4 regions of the Bradyrhizobium sp. 17 genome follow, and region 2 is predicted to be linked to each of the others. Evidence: predicted binding sites of a transcription regulator. Region 2 holds the regulator's gene; each other region holds the start of a gene.

Region 1 (3,807 bases), on a different contig from region 2:
AGCTGGCATAGCCCGCCGTGACCTGCGGCAGGATGGCGAAGCGCATGCAGGACAGCCAGCTCGCGCCGGTCGAGCGGACGCCTTCGACCGGTTTCATGTCGGCGTTCTCGACGATCTCCGAGAACAGCTTTCCAAGCGCGCCGGTGGAGTGAATCGCGATCGCCAGCACGCCCGCCATCGGCCCCAGCCCGAAGGCGATCACGAAGATCAGGGCAAACACGATGCCGGGGACCGTGCGGGCGAATTCGAGCAGGCGCCGCACGACGAAGCGCAACCACGGCGCGGGCGAGGTGTTTTCAGCCGCAAAGAAGTTCAGGCAAAACGCAAAAGTCGCGCCGATCAGCGTGCCGACATAGGAGATCAGCAAAGTCTCGCCCAGCATCCTCAGCCATTTGCGCCAGCCCCACAGCCACTCGCCGACATCGGTCCAGACCCGCTGGCCGGTGTCGAGTGTGAGGATGCGGTCGAAATAGCTGATGAAGTTGCCAAAGTGGGCGAACAGCGTGCGCAGATTCACTTCAGCGCCGATCGCGGCCAGACACAGTGCTGCGGCGAAGATCACGGCTCCAGACAGGATTCGGAGCCGCTTGCGCGCCACCGCCTGGCGATAGGCGGCGTTGAGCACGGCGAGCTGTTGCTCGGGGAGGATCGAAACCGCGACGGTCATCTTGGCCAGGAAAATGGTCAATCAAAGAGAAAGAGCCGGGTCCATCGACCCGGCTCCAGTGGCATCGTCCCGAAACTCAGGACGCCTTCTTCTTACGCAGCGCATCGACGAACTTGATCAGCTCGATCGTGCCATCCCAATCCTTGGTGGTCGCGGGATGAAAACCCTTCTTCTGGCCGTCCTGGAGGCGATGGAACGCAGCCTTGTCCTTGGCCGGCGCGTCGAAGAACGCCTTGGCGATGGCGGCCTTGGCCTCTTCCGGCAGGTCAGAATTGTAGGCATAGGGGCCGTTGATGATCGGCGCCGACTTGTGGATGATGCGGAAATCATCCTTCTTCATCGCCGAGCCATCGGCATTCTTCAGCATGCCCTTGGTCAGCATCTGCGCTAATGTCGAGTCGTTGTCGCTGGTCCACTGGTTGGCCGCGACGTCGACCGTGCCCTGCGCCAGCGCCAGGATCGCGTTCTCGTGGCTTCCGGTGAAGACGACCTTGCTGAAATAGGTGTCGGCGTCCGCGATGCCCATCTTGTCGAGCTCGAAGCGCGGCACGTTGTTGCCGGAGGTCGAGTTCGGGTCGACCAGGCCGAGGTTCTTGCCCTTGAGCTGGTCGATGCTCTTGTAGGCGCTGCTCGCCTTGACGAAGAACACCGAGTAATAACCGGTGGAGCCGTCGGAGTTGATGTCGTTGGCGAAGGCGTCGGTCTTGACGCCGGTCAGGCGGGCGCGGGCGAACGAGGCCGAGCCGTAGCTCGCGATGTGAATGTTGCCGGCACGCTGGCCTTCGATTACGGCAGCGTAGTCGTTGGCGATGCGCAGCGTGACTTTCACGCCCAATTCCCTGGAGAGATAGCTCATGAACGGCGCCCAGCGCTCGGTCACGCCCGAGGCGTTTTCCGCCGGAATGACCGCGAAGGTCAGCTCGGGATATTTGGCTTTCCAGTCTTCGGCGGAGGCCGAAGTCGTCAACGCGAGCGCGGCGGCGCCGGCGAGAATCAATCTGCGAGTAATCATGATAGCCTCTTCATTGGTTGAGGTCGGTTGACGCAAAATTGGTAAGTCCTGATGCGGCGCAGCTCAGGCGGCGGCCGCCGTTCCAAGCGCCGGAATGCCCTGTCGCACCGGTGCAGGCGTGCCGCCCATGACTTCGGCGGCTTCGAGATCGTAGAGCTCGCGCGCCACGTGGTCGGTCAACTCGGCCGGCGCGCCGTCGAACACCACGCGGCCCTGCGCCATGCCAATCAGGCGGTCGCAATAGCTGCGCGCCAGGTCGAGCGAATGCAGATTGCAGAGCACCGTGATGCCGAAGTGCTTGTTGATGCGCAGCAGCGCATCCATGACGATCTTGGTGTTGCGCGGATCGAGCGAGGCGATCGGCTCGTCGGCGAGGATGATGTCGGGCTGCTGCACCAGCGCGCGGGCAATCGCGACGCGCTGCTGCTGGCCGCCGGAGAGCTGATCGGCGCGCTGGGCCGCGAGCGGGGCAATGTCGAACTGTTCGAGCGCGGACATCGCCAGCGCCCTGTCCTGCTCGGGCCAGGTCTGCGACAGCGAGCGCCAGGCCGGCATCGTCGCAAGCCGTCCCATCAGGACGTTGGTGAGCACATCGAGCCGGCCCACCAGATTGAACTGCTGAAAGATCATCGCCGAGCGCGCCCGCCACTGCCGCAGCTCCTTGCCGCGCAGCGCCGTGACGTCGAGGCCGTCGAACAGGATGCGGCCCTGTGCAGGGGTCGCGAGACGGTTGATGGTGCGCAGCAGGGTCGACTTGCCGGCGCCGGAGCGTCCGATCACGCCGACGAAGCCGCCGGGAGAGACTTGAAACGAGGCGTCGTCCACCGCGGCTTTCACGCCGAAGCGACACGTCAGACCTTCAACCACCAGCATGCAGGGCTCCAGAGTAGCTGGGACCCACCGCTAACGCCGGCGCTTGACACTTGTGTGACACGGACGTTGCGGTGCGGCGATCCTACACACCTCATCTCCTGTTCATCCCCTGTCATGGCGTCGTCATGACATTGTCATCAAGCCGCTCGAAGAGAAACGCCCGCCCTCTCGTTCGGATTCAACATGGCCGCCAAAGCTCTTTCGGTCCAGCCGACTGTCGATCCCTCCGCGAAGCTGCACGACGCCAGGCTTGGGGCCTACACCGAGGTCGGCGCGCGCACGATGCTGCACGAGGTGACGATGGGGGATTACTCCTATGTCGTGAACGACGCCCAGATCACCTACACCACCATCGGAAAATTCTGCTCGATCGCGGCGATGACACGGATCAATCCGGGCAATCACCCGATGCAACGCGCCACGCAGGCGCACTTCACCTATCGTTCGAGCGCCTATTTCGAAGGCGAGAGCGACGACACGGAATTCTTCGACTGGCGGCGCCAGCATCACGTCCATATCGGCCATGACGTCTGGATCGGCCATGGCGCGATCGTTCTGCCGGGCCGCAACATCGGCACCGGCGCGGTGATCGCGGCCGGCGCCATCGTCACCAAGGACGTTCCGGCCTACACCATCGTCGCCGGCAATCCGGCGCGCATCGTGCGCCGGCGGTTCTCGGAAGAGGTTGCGGGGCGGCTTGCGAGGCTCGCTTGGTGGGACTGGGATCACGACAAGTTGCGTGAAGCCCTGCCCAATTTCCGCAAGCTCGGGATTGAGGATTTCCTCACGGCATACGAAGCAGGGGCACCCTCTTCTGCCAGCAAACGAAGCGCGGTCGCGTGACAGACATATTCCTCGAGGGCGGGCGGGCCCTGATCGGCTCCGAGTTCGCCGAAACGTCGCTTCTCGTGTCCGGAACGGACATCGCAGAGATCAATGCCTCGCGCAGCCGGGCGCGGCTGGCGATCAAGGCGCGCGATCTGCTGGTCCTGCCGGGCATCGTCGATCTGCATGGCGATGCCTTCGAGCGACAGATGATGCCGCGCGCCGGGGTCGATTTCCCGATCGACGTCGCGCTCGCCGACAGCGACCGCCAGGCGATCAGCACCGGCATCACCACGGTTTTTCACGCCACGACCTGTTCGTGGGAGCCGGGCCTGCGCAGCGCCGGCAATGCGCGCAGCCTGATGGAGGCGATCGAACGGCAGCGCCCGCAATTCGCCGCCGACACCCGCTTTCACCTGCGCCACGAGAC
Region 2 (3,807 bases):
CCCGTTGCGGCCAGCGTCGCCAGCGTGCGGCCATGGAAGGCGCCTTCGAAGGTGATCATGCGATAGCGGTCGGGATGACCCTTTGCGGCGTGATAACGGCGCACGACCTTGATCACGCATTCCAGCGCTTCGGCGCCGGAATTGCAGAAGAACACGAAATCCGCGAAACTTTCATTGCACAGGCGCGCGGCGAGCTTTTCGCCGTCCGGGCTCTGGAACAGATTCGACATGTGCCAGAGCTTGGTGGCCTGCTCCTGCAACGCCGCGACCAGCGCCGGATGGGCATGGCCGAGCGCATTCACCGCCACCCCGGAGGTGAAATCGAGATAGCGCTCGCCATTGGTCGCGATCAGCCAGCAGCCTTCGCCACGCTCGAAACCAAGGTCGGACCTGGCGAAAACGGGGAGCAAATGCGGCGCTGCGCTGTTAGTCATGATGGTCACTTGAATGTTGCGGACGGAGTGAGCGTGCATTGCGCAACGCACCATCGACCGGCCCGGAAAACGAAACGTGCCGCCTCTTGAGGGCGGCACGTGCGACTATCTTAGGCCTGGTGAAACGGGTGTCAATGCCGCCCGGAAAGCCTCGCGAAACGCTGAATCCGTAGTCTTGCGGTGCCGATTTTGCGGGATTTGGCCACGGAACATGTGGAAGCGAGTCGGCGGACTCTTGCGCGGGAGTCACGCCATATTGTAGCGTTTGGATTGTCAGATACGACATCTCGTGCAGTGGTTCTGATCTTTAAGTCCTTATGTACCGGCGTAAACGTTCGGGCGTTCAAGACGCGCCCGGCGAGCCTTAAGGGATTCTGGCGGCACGGGTTTTTGAAGGCTTAGGCATTCGCTGCGAGGCCCCAGGATGGCTGGCGCGCAGCGAGGGAAAGGGTGCAATGACGGTTTTGACCTGGTCCGATGATCGCGTCGAGCAGCTGAAAAAGCTCTGGGAGGCCGGACTTTCGGCCAGCCAGATCGCGGCGGAGCTCGGCAATGTGACCCGCAATGCCGTGATCGGCAAAGTGCACAGGCTCGGCCTTTCGGGCCGCGCCAAGAGCCCATCATCGGCAGCGCCGCGGCCGCGCAAGGCGCGCCCCGCGCAGCACATGATGCGGGTGAGCCGCCCGATCTCGCGCGGCAACACCGCGCTGGCGCAGGCCTTCGAGGTCGAGGCTGAGCCGGATCCGGTCACCTACGACAACGTGGTGCCGATGAGCCAGCGGCTGTCGCTGCTGGAATTGAACGAGGCGACCTGCCACTGGCCGGTCGGCGATCCCTCGAGCCCGGACTTCTTCTTCTGCGGTGGAAGGGCGCTGTCCGGACTGCCCTATTGCGCCCAGCACTCGCGCGTTGCGTACCAGCCCGCGTCGGATCGGCGCCGCGCACCGGTAAAGCCGGGTCCCCGTTAGTCGTCACGCGAAGACAGTTCAACAATTTCAGTGTCGTCCCGGCCTAGTGCGCAATTGCGCACGGGGGGCCGGGACCCATACTCCGAGCACGCAATAATCGTGCGGAAGGGGTCACTCCGAGTCTTCGCCAAACCACGTTCGGTGGTTATGGGTCCCGGATCAGCGCTCGCTTCGCTCGCTTGTCCGGGACGACGGCTGAGAATGCAGGGACAGCTCGCCAACAAACAAGCCTGCAACCCTACACCTGCTCCGCCTTCGCGAAGCGATCATCCAGCGCGTAGCCGGCGCCGCGGACGGTGCGGATCGGGTCCTGCTCGCGGCCGAGATTGAGCAGCTTGCGCAGGCGGCCGATATGCACGTCGACGGTGCGCTCGTCGATATAGATGTCGCGGCCCCAGACGCTGTCGAGCAGCTGCTCGCGCGAGAACACCCGTCCCGGATGCTCCAGGAAGAACTCCAGCAGGCGATATTCGGTCGGACCGAGATCGATCGGCCGGCCCGAGCGCGCCACGCGGCGCTTGTCACGGTCGAGCTCGATGTCGCCAAAAGCAAGGACGGTGGCGAGGCGCTCCGGGCTCGCGCGCCGCAGCAGGCCTTTCACGCGCGCCAGCAGCTCCGGCACCGAGAACGGCTTGACGATGTAATCGTCGGCGCCGGTCGCAAGACCCCGCACCCGCTCGCTCTCCTCGCCGCGCGCGGTGAGCATGATGATCGGGAGCTGCTTGGTCTCGGGACGGGTGCGAAGCCGCCGGCACAATTCGATGCCTGACAGGCCCGGCAGCATCCAGTCGAGCACGATCAGATCGGGGATGTGCTCCTTGAGGCGGGTGTCGGCGTCGTCGCCGCGCATCACCGTCTCGACGTCATAGCCGTCGCCTTCGAGGTTGTAGCGGAGAAGCTCGGTCAGGGCTTCCTCGTCCTCAACCACCATAATGCGTGCGCCCATCGGGTCGTCGCTCCTTAAGTCTTCAGGTGTTCGGTACCGTGTTGGCAAAGGTCGTCATGTCGCCCTTCGGCCGCTTGTCGGTGATCGCCTGGCCCTCGATCATGTAGAACACGGTCTCGGCGATATTGGTGGCGTGGTCGCCGATCCGCTCGATGTTCTTGGCGCAGAACATCAGATGGATGCAGAACGAGATATTGCGCGGATCCTCCATCATGTAGGTGAGGAGTTCGCGGAACAGCGAGGTGCAGATGGCGTCGACTTCCTCGTCGCCCTTCCACACCGCCATCGCCGCCGGCAAATCATGCGCGGCATAGGCGTCCAGCACCGACTTGACCTGCTGCTGCACGAGGTCGGTCATGTGCTCGAGGCCGCGGAACAGCTTGAGCGGATGGAAGTCCGTCTCCAGCGCCGCGACGCGCTTGCCCATGTTCTTGGCGAGGTCGCCGATGCGCTCGAGATCGGTCGCGACGCGCATGGCGCCGACGATCTCGCGCAGATCGACCGCCATCGGCTGGCGGCGGGCGATGGTGAGCACCGCACGCTCCTCGATGCGCTTCTGCAGCGCGTCGAGCTCGGTGTCGATGGCGACGACGCGCTGGCCGAGCGGGACGTCGCGGCGGATCAGCGCGTCGACGGACTCGACGATCATGCGCTCGGCGATGCCGCCCATCTCGGCGACCAGGCGAGTGAGTTCCTGGAGGTCGGTGTCGAAAGCCTTTGCGGTATGTTCAGAACCCATGTCGCGTCTCCTAGCCGAACCGGCCGGTGATGTAATCCTGCGTGCGCCGATCTGACGGCGACGTGAAGATCTTGCTGGTGTCGTCGAACTCTATCAGCTCGCCGAGATACATGAAGGCGGTCTTGTCGGAGACGCGCGCCGCCTGTTGCATGTTGTGGGTGACGATAGCGATCGTGTAATCCTCGGACAGCTCCTGGATCAGCTCCTCGACCTTGGCGGTCGAGATCGGGTCGAGCGCCGAACAGGGTTCGTCGAACAGGATCACCTCGGGCCGCACCGCGACGGTGCGGGCGATGCAGAGGCGCTGCTGCTGGCCGCCGGAGAGCGACAGGCCGGAGGCGTTGAGCTTGTCCTTGACCTCGTTCCACAGCGCGCCGCCGCGCAGCGCCTTCTCGACGCGGCCGTCCATCTCGGACTTCGAGATCTTCTCATAGAGACGGATGCCGAACGCGATGTTCTCGTAGATCGTCATCGGGAACGGCGTCGGCTTCTGGAACACCATGCCGACGCGGGCGCGCAGCAAATTGAGGTCCAGCCTGGGGTCGAGAATGTTGGTCTGATCGAGCATGAGCTGACCGGTGGCGCGCTGGCCGGGATAGAGGTCGTACATCCGGTTGAAGATGCGCAGCAGGGTCGACTTGCCGCAGCCCGACGGACCGATGAACGCCGTAACGCGGTTGGCGCCGAGCGTCAGGTTGATGTTCTTCAGCGCATGGTGCT
Region 3 (3,807 bases), on a different contig from region 2:
TTCGTCGCGCGCGATGATCAGCTTGGCTTCCTTGGGATTGAAGATGTCGGACGCGGTCAGGCCTGTGGCTTCCTCGCGCCTGCGGTTGAGGATCGTCTCGGCGCTGCGGTTGGCGAGCAGGTAGCGGCCGTCCTTGACCTGCTCGACGATCAGGGCCACCGGGATGTTGTCGACCACGAGCTCGAGGAACTTCTTCGTGCTCTCCAGCTCCTTCGACAGCGAGCGGCGATCGGTGATGTCCTCGAACACGAGCATCAGGAATTCGGGCTTGTTGCTCTCGTTGCGGACAACGATCCGGATCGAGGCAACCATGCGTCGCTCACCGGCGCGGTCGACCTCGAATTCGTTGCGAAACTGGCCGTCCGGCGAATCGAGTGCCGTGCGGTCGGTCGCCTCGATGCTGTCCGCCGAGATCGGCGCAAACAGCTCGCGCGCGTTCTTGCCGACGACATGGTCGCGCGAGAAGCCCCAGAACCGCTCATAGGCGCTGTTGGCGAAGATGTAGCGACCATCCTCGATGTTCTTTGCGGCCACGCAGGCCGGCACGTTGTCCAGCACCGTTTCCAGGAACTGCTTGGTGGAGGCGAGCTGCCGCGACAGCCTGCGCTGCTCGCTGACGTCCAGATGCGTCGTCACCGAGCCGCCGTTGGGCAGCACGAAATATTTCACCAGGATGGCCCGCCCGTCCGGCAGTTCGGTGATCAAGCCGTTGGTGCTTGCCGCCTTCTCGTAGAACTCGTCGTTGGAGGCGGCGCCGAGCACCCCGCGCTTGCGTCGCAGCTCAAGGAGTTCGTAGCCGTTCATGTTGGCCCAGAGATCCGACCGCGCCAGGCCGTAAATCTCGATATAGCGGTCGTTGCAGAAGATGACGCGCCGCTGCGCATCCGTCATCACCACGCCCTGGTTGAGATTGTTCATGGCGGAGGAGACGAAGGCATTGCGCCGCAGCTGCAGACGCCTGGTCCGGCGCAGCGAGGAATGGATCCACAGCGCGATCGCGGCGAAGAACGAACAGATCACAATTCCCGCGATCAGGGCTTCCCAGATCACGTTGGGATCAAGCTCGCCGAGATAGCTCGGAGGGGTGAAGCTGTCTGAGAGGGCAAAGGCGCGCGCAGGCGCGACCGCTGCGGCCAGGCACACGACGGCCTGCACCGCAATCGGAAGCGCGCTGCCCGCGTGCCAGTTCTTCTCAGCCATCAGCCACCCGCGATTTCAACGTCGGATTGTCTGGCCTCGCGAGTTTGGATCGGGTAAACGCCTGTACGCGCAACGGAACAATGTGGCATCAAATACGGCAATTGCCCTGACATGATAAATGCTTCCTTAACGGAAAAAGCCCCCGCGTCGCCCTCCCCAGGCGTGGGGCCATCGTCGCTTCGAGCGGACGTCCTGCACGACCATGGATAGGGTGGACTGCGTCGTCATCGGAGCCGGCGTGATCGGGCTCGCGGTGGCTCGAAAGCTGGCGCAAGCCGGGCGCGAGGTGATCGTGCTCGAGCAAGCCGAGGCCATCGGCACCATCACCTCCTCGCGCAACAGCGAGGTGATCCATGCCGGCATCTACTACCGCGCCGGAAGCTGGATGGCGCGCATGTGCGTCGACGGCAAGCACGCGCTCTATCGTTACTGTTCCGAGCGCGGCATCCCGCACAGGAATTGCGGCAAGCTGATCGTCGCGACCAATCCGAAAGAGACCGAGAAGCTGCAATCGATCAAGGCGCATGCCGAGGCCAACGGCGTGCTCGACATGCAGTTGCTCACGGGTGATGCGGCACGTGCGCTGGAGCCGGCGCTCGCCTGTGACGCCGCGCTGCTGTCGCCGTCGACCGGCATCATCGACAGCCACGCCTACATGCTCTCGCTGCGCGGCGAAGCCGAGGACGCGGGCGCGGCCTTCGCGTTTCACACCCCGCTGATCCGTGCCAAGGCGACCGCCGGCGTCATCGAGATCGAGGCGGGCGGCGAAGCGCCGATGACGCTGCAATGCAGCCTCCTCGTCAACGCCGCCGGGCTCTCGGCGACCACCGTGGCGCGCAACATCGAGGGCATGCCGCTGGAACGGATCCCGACGGCCTACCTCGCCAAGGGAAACTACTTCAGCTGCAATGCTAGGGCGCCGTTCTCGCGCCTGATCTATCCGGTGCCCGAGCCCGGTGGCCTAGGGGTGCATCTGACGCTGGACATGGCCGGGCAGGCCCGTTTCGGCCCTGACGTCGAGTGGATCGAGACGATCGACTATGAGGTCGACCCGTCACGCGCCGAGCGCTTCTACCCGGCGATCCGCAAATACTGGCCGACGTTGCCTGACGGTGCTCTCATGCCGAGCTATTCGGGCATCCGCCCGAAGATTGTGCCGCCGGCGGTGGCCACGCAGGATTTCTTGATGCAGGGCCCGCGCGATCACGGCGTCGAAGGCCTGATCAATCTGTTCGGCATCGAGTCGCCCGGATTGACGTCATCGCTCGCGATCGCGGATCACGTCGCCGAGCTCGCAAACATCTAGTGGTTTAAAGCGAATTGGATTCCGGTTGCGCGTAAAGAACTGCGTCCAGACAAGACGCTGGAGCCGCGCAAATCCTTGCACGCTGCGCGCCTTGCAGCAGGGATGAGCGCAAAGGCTCCCATCCCTGCCTGAAAGGGTGCGATCAACTCTACGCTGTTACGGGGTTACTAGTGGAGCGTGTCGCCGTGCCTGAGACGCTCGATCTGGTCCTTGACCATCAACTTCCGGCGCTTCAACTCAACAATTTGCAGGTCGTCTGTTGAAAGGTGCACGAGAGCTTCGTGCAATTCGTTTTCGAGAGTTTTGTGCTTCCGTTCCAATTCAACCAGATGTGCCTGAATTGTCATTCGAAACCTCCTCGGTAGGGGTGAACCTTGGATTCGACCGGACGAGGAAGTGTACATCACCGATTTGTTCTGTCGATGGATATCAGTCGTCGCGCTGTCATTTTTAGAAATTCATATGTAACGAAGCGTGAGTAAGGGAACCACGCGGGAAAAATCCGTGATATCAATGCGCTTGCGCAACGCCGGAGCGACCGCAGAAATATCTCGCGGGAGATCGGCGCGCGACAGCCCGAGATCGCTTGCGATCACGGCGCGCAAGGACGATAGTTTCCACAGGGCATCCACAGCCTTAATCTCACGCCTATCGGTTTTTCGGCCACCGCAGACATGACCAATGAAGATGCGCGCGAACTCGAATCCGAGCTCGCCCGGTTGCACCAGGAACACCGAGATCTCGATGTGGCGATCGATGCACTGCATCAATCGCCCGCCCCCGACCTGTTGCGGTTACAGCGGTTGAAGAAACGCAAGCTGTTGTTGCGTGACCGTATCGCGTTCATCGAAGACCAGATCACGCCCGACATCATCGCCTGATCCACGGGTAGAACTTTACGGCGGCCCCGCCGCACGTAAATCCGCTTGACTCGAAAGGAACAAAATAAGAACATTTGAGCACCCAACACCCCCGGGGAAACCGTCTAAGGAAAATGCAGATGTCGGCAACCGCCCTTCTCGACAACAGCCATTATGAACAAGCCTGCGATCAGGCGATCGCGATGTGCGACGGCAATCTGCGCAGCACCATCAAGGCGCTGATCATGGCCAATGAATATCTGGAGGCCGAGCTGGAAGAATTGCAGGCGGCGGTTTCCGCAGGCTGCATTCCGGAGACCTCGCGCAGCAAGATGCGGAGCAAGAGCAGCGCCGCCTGACTGTCAGCTATCGGAGCCGACCATGTCCGATGTCACCTATTACGTTGCATTACCTTTCCTGACCGACGAGGACGGATCGCCG
Region 4 (3,807 bases), on a different contig from region 2:
GGAAAGCGGCTGAAGCGAACGCCGCGAGCACAGCCGGATGCTGCCAGCCAAGCGCGCCCCCCTCGATGATCGCGCCGGCGAGCGCCCCCAGCGCACCAATTGCCGCGAGCTGGCCGGGCAGATCGATCTCGCGTGAGGGCGCGCGCGTGGTCTCGGTCGCATAGCGCCAACTCAGCCAAAGGCCGATGAGGCCGATCGGAAGGTTGACGAGAAAGATCGCGCGCCAGCCGACCAGCGTGATCAGCGCGCCGCCGACGAAGGGGCCCGCGGTGAGCGCGAGGCTCGCACCGGCGGCCCAGATCGCGACGGCGCGGCCGCGCTCGCGGTCGTCCGGATAGGCATGATTGAGCAGGGCAAGGGAATTCGGCACCAGGATCGCCGCCGCCAGGCCCTGGACCAGGCGCGCCCCAATCAGCACGGTTGCATTGGGCGACAACGCACAGGCGAGCGATGCGGCGGTGAAGATTGCGAAACCCGCCATGAAGACGCGCTTGGCGCCGATGCGGTCGCCGAGCGCGCCCGCCGTCAGGATGAAGGCGGCAAACGCAATGGTGTAGGCGCTGACAACCCATTGCAGCTCGGCGACGCCGCCGCCGAGCGTCCTGCCCATCGCGTCGAGCGCGGTGTTGACGATGGTGACGTCAAGCTGCACCACGCCATAACCAAGGCTCATCGCGGCAAGGGTGAGGGACGTCGCAAGGCGGGAGCCGGAATGCGGCGCGCCGGCTTCGAAGGCTTCGTATCTGGCGGTGCTTACTCGCATGCTGCCATCTCGGTTGCAGCCCCATGCGAACGATACGCTTCCAGCCCCTCGTCATGTTACGACAAGGATCGAATGATGGATGCGGGACGGATGCCTCATGTTCGAGCGTCGCGCGGATGACCGCGCGACGCTCTCTCCTGGCTATGCCTTGCCCTCAGCTGGCCGCGCGCAGATTCACCTTGCTCTCGGCGATCGTGGTCAGCTTCTTGTCGGTCGCCTTCTCTTCTTCCAACGTCTTGGCGAGCACGCTGGCGCAGTCGTTGCGGCCGAGTTGCTTGGCCCAGGCGATCAGGCTGCCGTAGCGGACGATCTCGTAGTGTTCCGCCGCCTGTGCCGCGTTGATCAGCGCGGCGTCGAGCACCGCCTTGTCGGCGACTTCGCCGGCGGTCTCGTCGGCTTCCTCGATGATGCCGTCGATCGCGGGGCAATCGACCGCCTTCACCTGCGCACCGTGCATCTTGAACACTTCCTCGAGGCGCTTGACGTGCTCTCTGGTTTCTTCGAGGTGCGTCAAAAAGCCCTGCTTCAGCTGCGGATCGGTCGCCTTATCCGCCATTTTAGGCAGAGCCTTGGTGAGCTGCTGCTCGGCGTAATAGATGTCCTGGAGCTGATGCACGAACAGGTCGTTCATGGTCTTGATGTCTTTTGTGAACAATCCCATCGGTCCGATCCTCTCGGGTTGTGGGAACACGGAGGCACCGGCTCGCAGGAGAAGCCGGTTATTCCGCCATGTTCGATTGCTGATGGGGCACTAACCAGCGCACGGCATCGTCGTTCCAAAAAAGCCCGCATCCCTTGCGCTGGAACAATGCCGGCCATGCAGGGTCTGAGACTATGTCACGGACGGACGCGACCGGTGCCACGACTCATATGCTTAACGCGCGTCCGATGTGAACCGCGTATGACAAAGTAGCTGGTCCAAGGCAGAACCTATCCTTGTCAAGGGCTGCACAAGTCACTGTTTTTGCCTTAAATGAGCTACATCATGCCTAGCGATCCAAGCCCACATCGGGCACTGATCGCATCCGACCGGCCAATGTCTGGCCTGGTCGGTCTTGCCCCCCGCCGGGAGGATGAATGCACGGACTGCTGACCGCGCTCAAGCGCGGCTTCAAGAGATGGATCGGCTGGCGGCGACTCGGCGTTGCGGCGAGCGTCTTCATCATCGCGTTCGCGATCACCACGCTGGTACGGACGCTCAAGGGCATCGACACCGGGGTCATCCTGACCGCGTTGACCGAGATCCCCCGCGGCAATATCGGGCTGGCGGCGATCTGCGTATGCTTCGCGTTCTGTACGCTGACCTTCTACGACTTTTTTGCACTGCGAACGATCGGCAAGAGGCACGTGCCTTATCGCATCGCAGCGCTCTCCAGCTTCACGTCCTATTCGATCGGCCACAATATCGGCGCCACCGTCTTCACCGGCGGCGCGATCCGCTTCCGGATCTATTCGGATTACGGGCTGAATGCGATCGACGTCGCAAAAATCTGCTTCCTGTCGGGCCTGACCTTCTGGCTCGGTAACATCTTCGTGCTCTCGATCGGCATGGCCATCCATCCGGATGCCGCCTCCTACATGGATCAGCTGCCGTCGTCGATCAACCGGCTGATTGCGATCGGCGGCCTCGCCTCGATCGGCGCCTATCTGGTCTGGCTGTGCATGGGCGAGAAGCGCCGCGAGCTCGGCCAGAAAGGCTGGAAGGTGGTGCTGCCCTCAGCGCCGCTGACGTTGGTGCAGATCCTGATCGGCGTCGTCGATCTCGGATTCTGCGCGCTGGCGATGTACCTTCTGGTGCCGGCCACTCCGCAGATCGACTTCCTGTCGCTCTCCGTGGTGTTCATTTTGGCGACTTTGCTCGGCTTCGCCAGCCATGCTCCCGGCTCGCTCGGCGTGTTCGACGCCGCCATGCTGGTGGCGCTGCCCGAATTCGGCCGCGAGCAGCTTCTGGCCACGCTCCTCGTCTTCCGCATCCTCTATTTCGTGATCCCGTTCGGTCTTGCCATCTCCATCATGGGCGCACGCGAGCTCTGGATGAATGTGGTGGAGCCCTGGCAGGAGCGCCGACGGCTGGCGGAGGCCTGCGCGCAGGCCAACCTGCCCAAGCAGGTGGCAGCGATGGAGCGCGAGCGGTCGCTGCGGCAGGCCAGCAAACGCTGAGCGTGATCCGGAAAAGTGCGAAGTGGTTTTCCGAAAAGATCATGCTCCCACGATAGTCCGCTAGACGCCGGCCGGCAAAACCGTCAGACCAATGTTGCAGGCGGAGAGCAGCTCTCTTATTTCCGCCTCAACTTTGCCGTTGAAGACGCGGGCCATGATCCCTTTCTTCCATCGCCGTTTCCTCGCCGGTGCCCTGCTGCTCGCCGGGCTCCTCACCGCCTTCCCGCCGGAGCGGGCGGCCGCGCAGGACGCGGGCGCCATGCAGATCAGCTGGGAGGTGCGCAACCGCTTCCGGCTGTTCCGCGAGGAGCGCGACTTCCTGCTCCATGTCGAGAACGCGCGTAACCGCAGCATCCTCGCCGCCGAGCAATCGCTGGAGCTCCAGAGCGAGGGCCGCGGCTGGGCCCGCAACATGGTCAACCGGCTCTGCATCGACCTCCAGGGCCGGGTCAACCAGCCCTGCACCCGCGACAACACCAAGGAAAACTACCTCACCCCCATCGACCATCCCGTCACCGTGCGCCTCGCCGGCGCGGTGCCGGTCGGCGCCACCTGCGCCTGGTCGTTCGACGACGGCGACGGGCCGCAACAATCCACCTTCGACTGCGCCGAGCCGATCAATCTGCGGGTCCGCTACGGCAAGCAGACGGTCGCGAGCGTCGATGTCTCCTCCGGTTCCGATCCGACCCAGCGGGTCCAGACCGAGATCCAGGTCCGCGACATCTTCGTCGCTGGCCTCGGAGACAGCATCGCCTCGGGCGAAGGCAATCCGGACCGGCCGCTGGCGCTGTCGGACGAAGGTTTTTGCTTCCGCTCCTATCTCGGCACCGCCGGCGCGCAGTATTACCGGCCGAGCCGGGCCGGCTTCAAGGGCGGCCGCGCCT

What was found. Region 2 encodes PhoB, which activates phosphate uptake and scavenging genes when phosphate is short. Its sites were predicted from a motif close to TGTCATNNANCTGTCAT; they were not measured.
Region 1: phnC (phosphonate ABC transporter ATP-binding protein) is a predicted target of PhoB. The motif match lies at 2,674-2,690, and genes of this name have one in related genera.
Region 3: IVB13_RS28000 (DUF465 domain-containing protein) is a predicted target of PhoB. The motif match lies at 2,938-2,954, and genes of this name have one in related genera.
Region 4: IVB13_RS30565 (YbhN family protein) is a predicted target of PhoB. The motif match lies at 1,654-1,670, and genes of this name have one in related genera.

Annotation. Positions count from the first base shown of each region.
Region 1 is NZ_JADPJQ010000117.1:66,093-69,899, reverse strand. Features, by position in the region: gene phnE (phosphonate ABC transporter, permease protein PhnE) at 1-667, opposite strand, end outside; gene phnD (phosphonate ABC transporter substrate-binding protein) at 744-1,679, opposite strand; gene phnC (phosphonate ABC transporter ATP-binding protein) at 1,743-2,552, opposite strand; gene IVB13_RS25285 (acetyltransferase) at 2,736-3,395, shown strand; gene IVB13_RS25280 (alpha-D-ribose 1-methylphosphonate 5-triphosphate diphosphatase) at 3,392-3,807, shown strand, end outside.
Region 2 is NZ_JADPJQ010000113.1:172,222-176,028, forward strand. Features, by position in the region: gene IVB13_RS23485 (aspartate aminotransferase family protein) at 1-434, opposite strand, end outside; gene IVB13_RS23490 (GcrA family cell cycle regulator) at 890-1,402, shown strand; gene phoB (phosphate regulon transcriptional regulator PhoB) at 1,641-2,348, opposite strand; gene phoU (phosphate signaling complex protein PhoU) at 2,371-3,087, opposite strand; gene pstB (phosphate ABC transporter ATP-binding protein PstB) at 3,098-3,807, opposite strand, start outside.
Region 3 is NZ_JADPJQ010000119.1:96,679-100,485, forward strand. Features, by position in the region: gene IVB13_RS27990 (EAL domain-containing protein) at 1-1,200, opposite strand, end outside; gene IVB13_RS27995 (NAD(P)/FAD-dependent oxidoreductase) at 1,403-2,506, shown strand; gene IVB13_RS28000 (DUF465 domain-containing protein) at 2,674-2,853, opposite strand; gene IVB13_RS28005 (DUF465 domain-containing protein) at 3,181-3,387, shown strand; gene IVB13_RS28010 (hypothetical protein) at 3,507-3,725, shown strand; gene IVB13_RS28015 (hypothetical protein) at 3,748-3,807, shown strand, end outside.
Region 4 is NZ_JADPJQ010000124.1:105,135-108,941, reverse strand. Features, by position in the region: gene IVB13_RS30575 (MFS transporter) at 1-763, opposite strand, end outside; gene IVB13_RS30570 (ferritin-like domain-containing protein) at 918-1,424, opposite strand; gene IVB13_RS30565 (YbhN family protein) at 1,841-2,923, shown strand; gene IVB13_RS30560 (hypothetical protein) at 3,078-3,807, shown strand, end outside.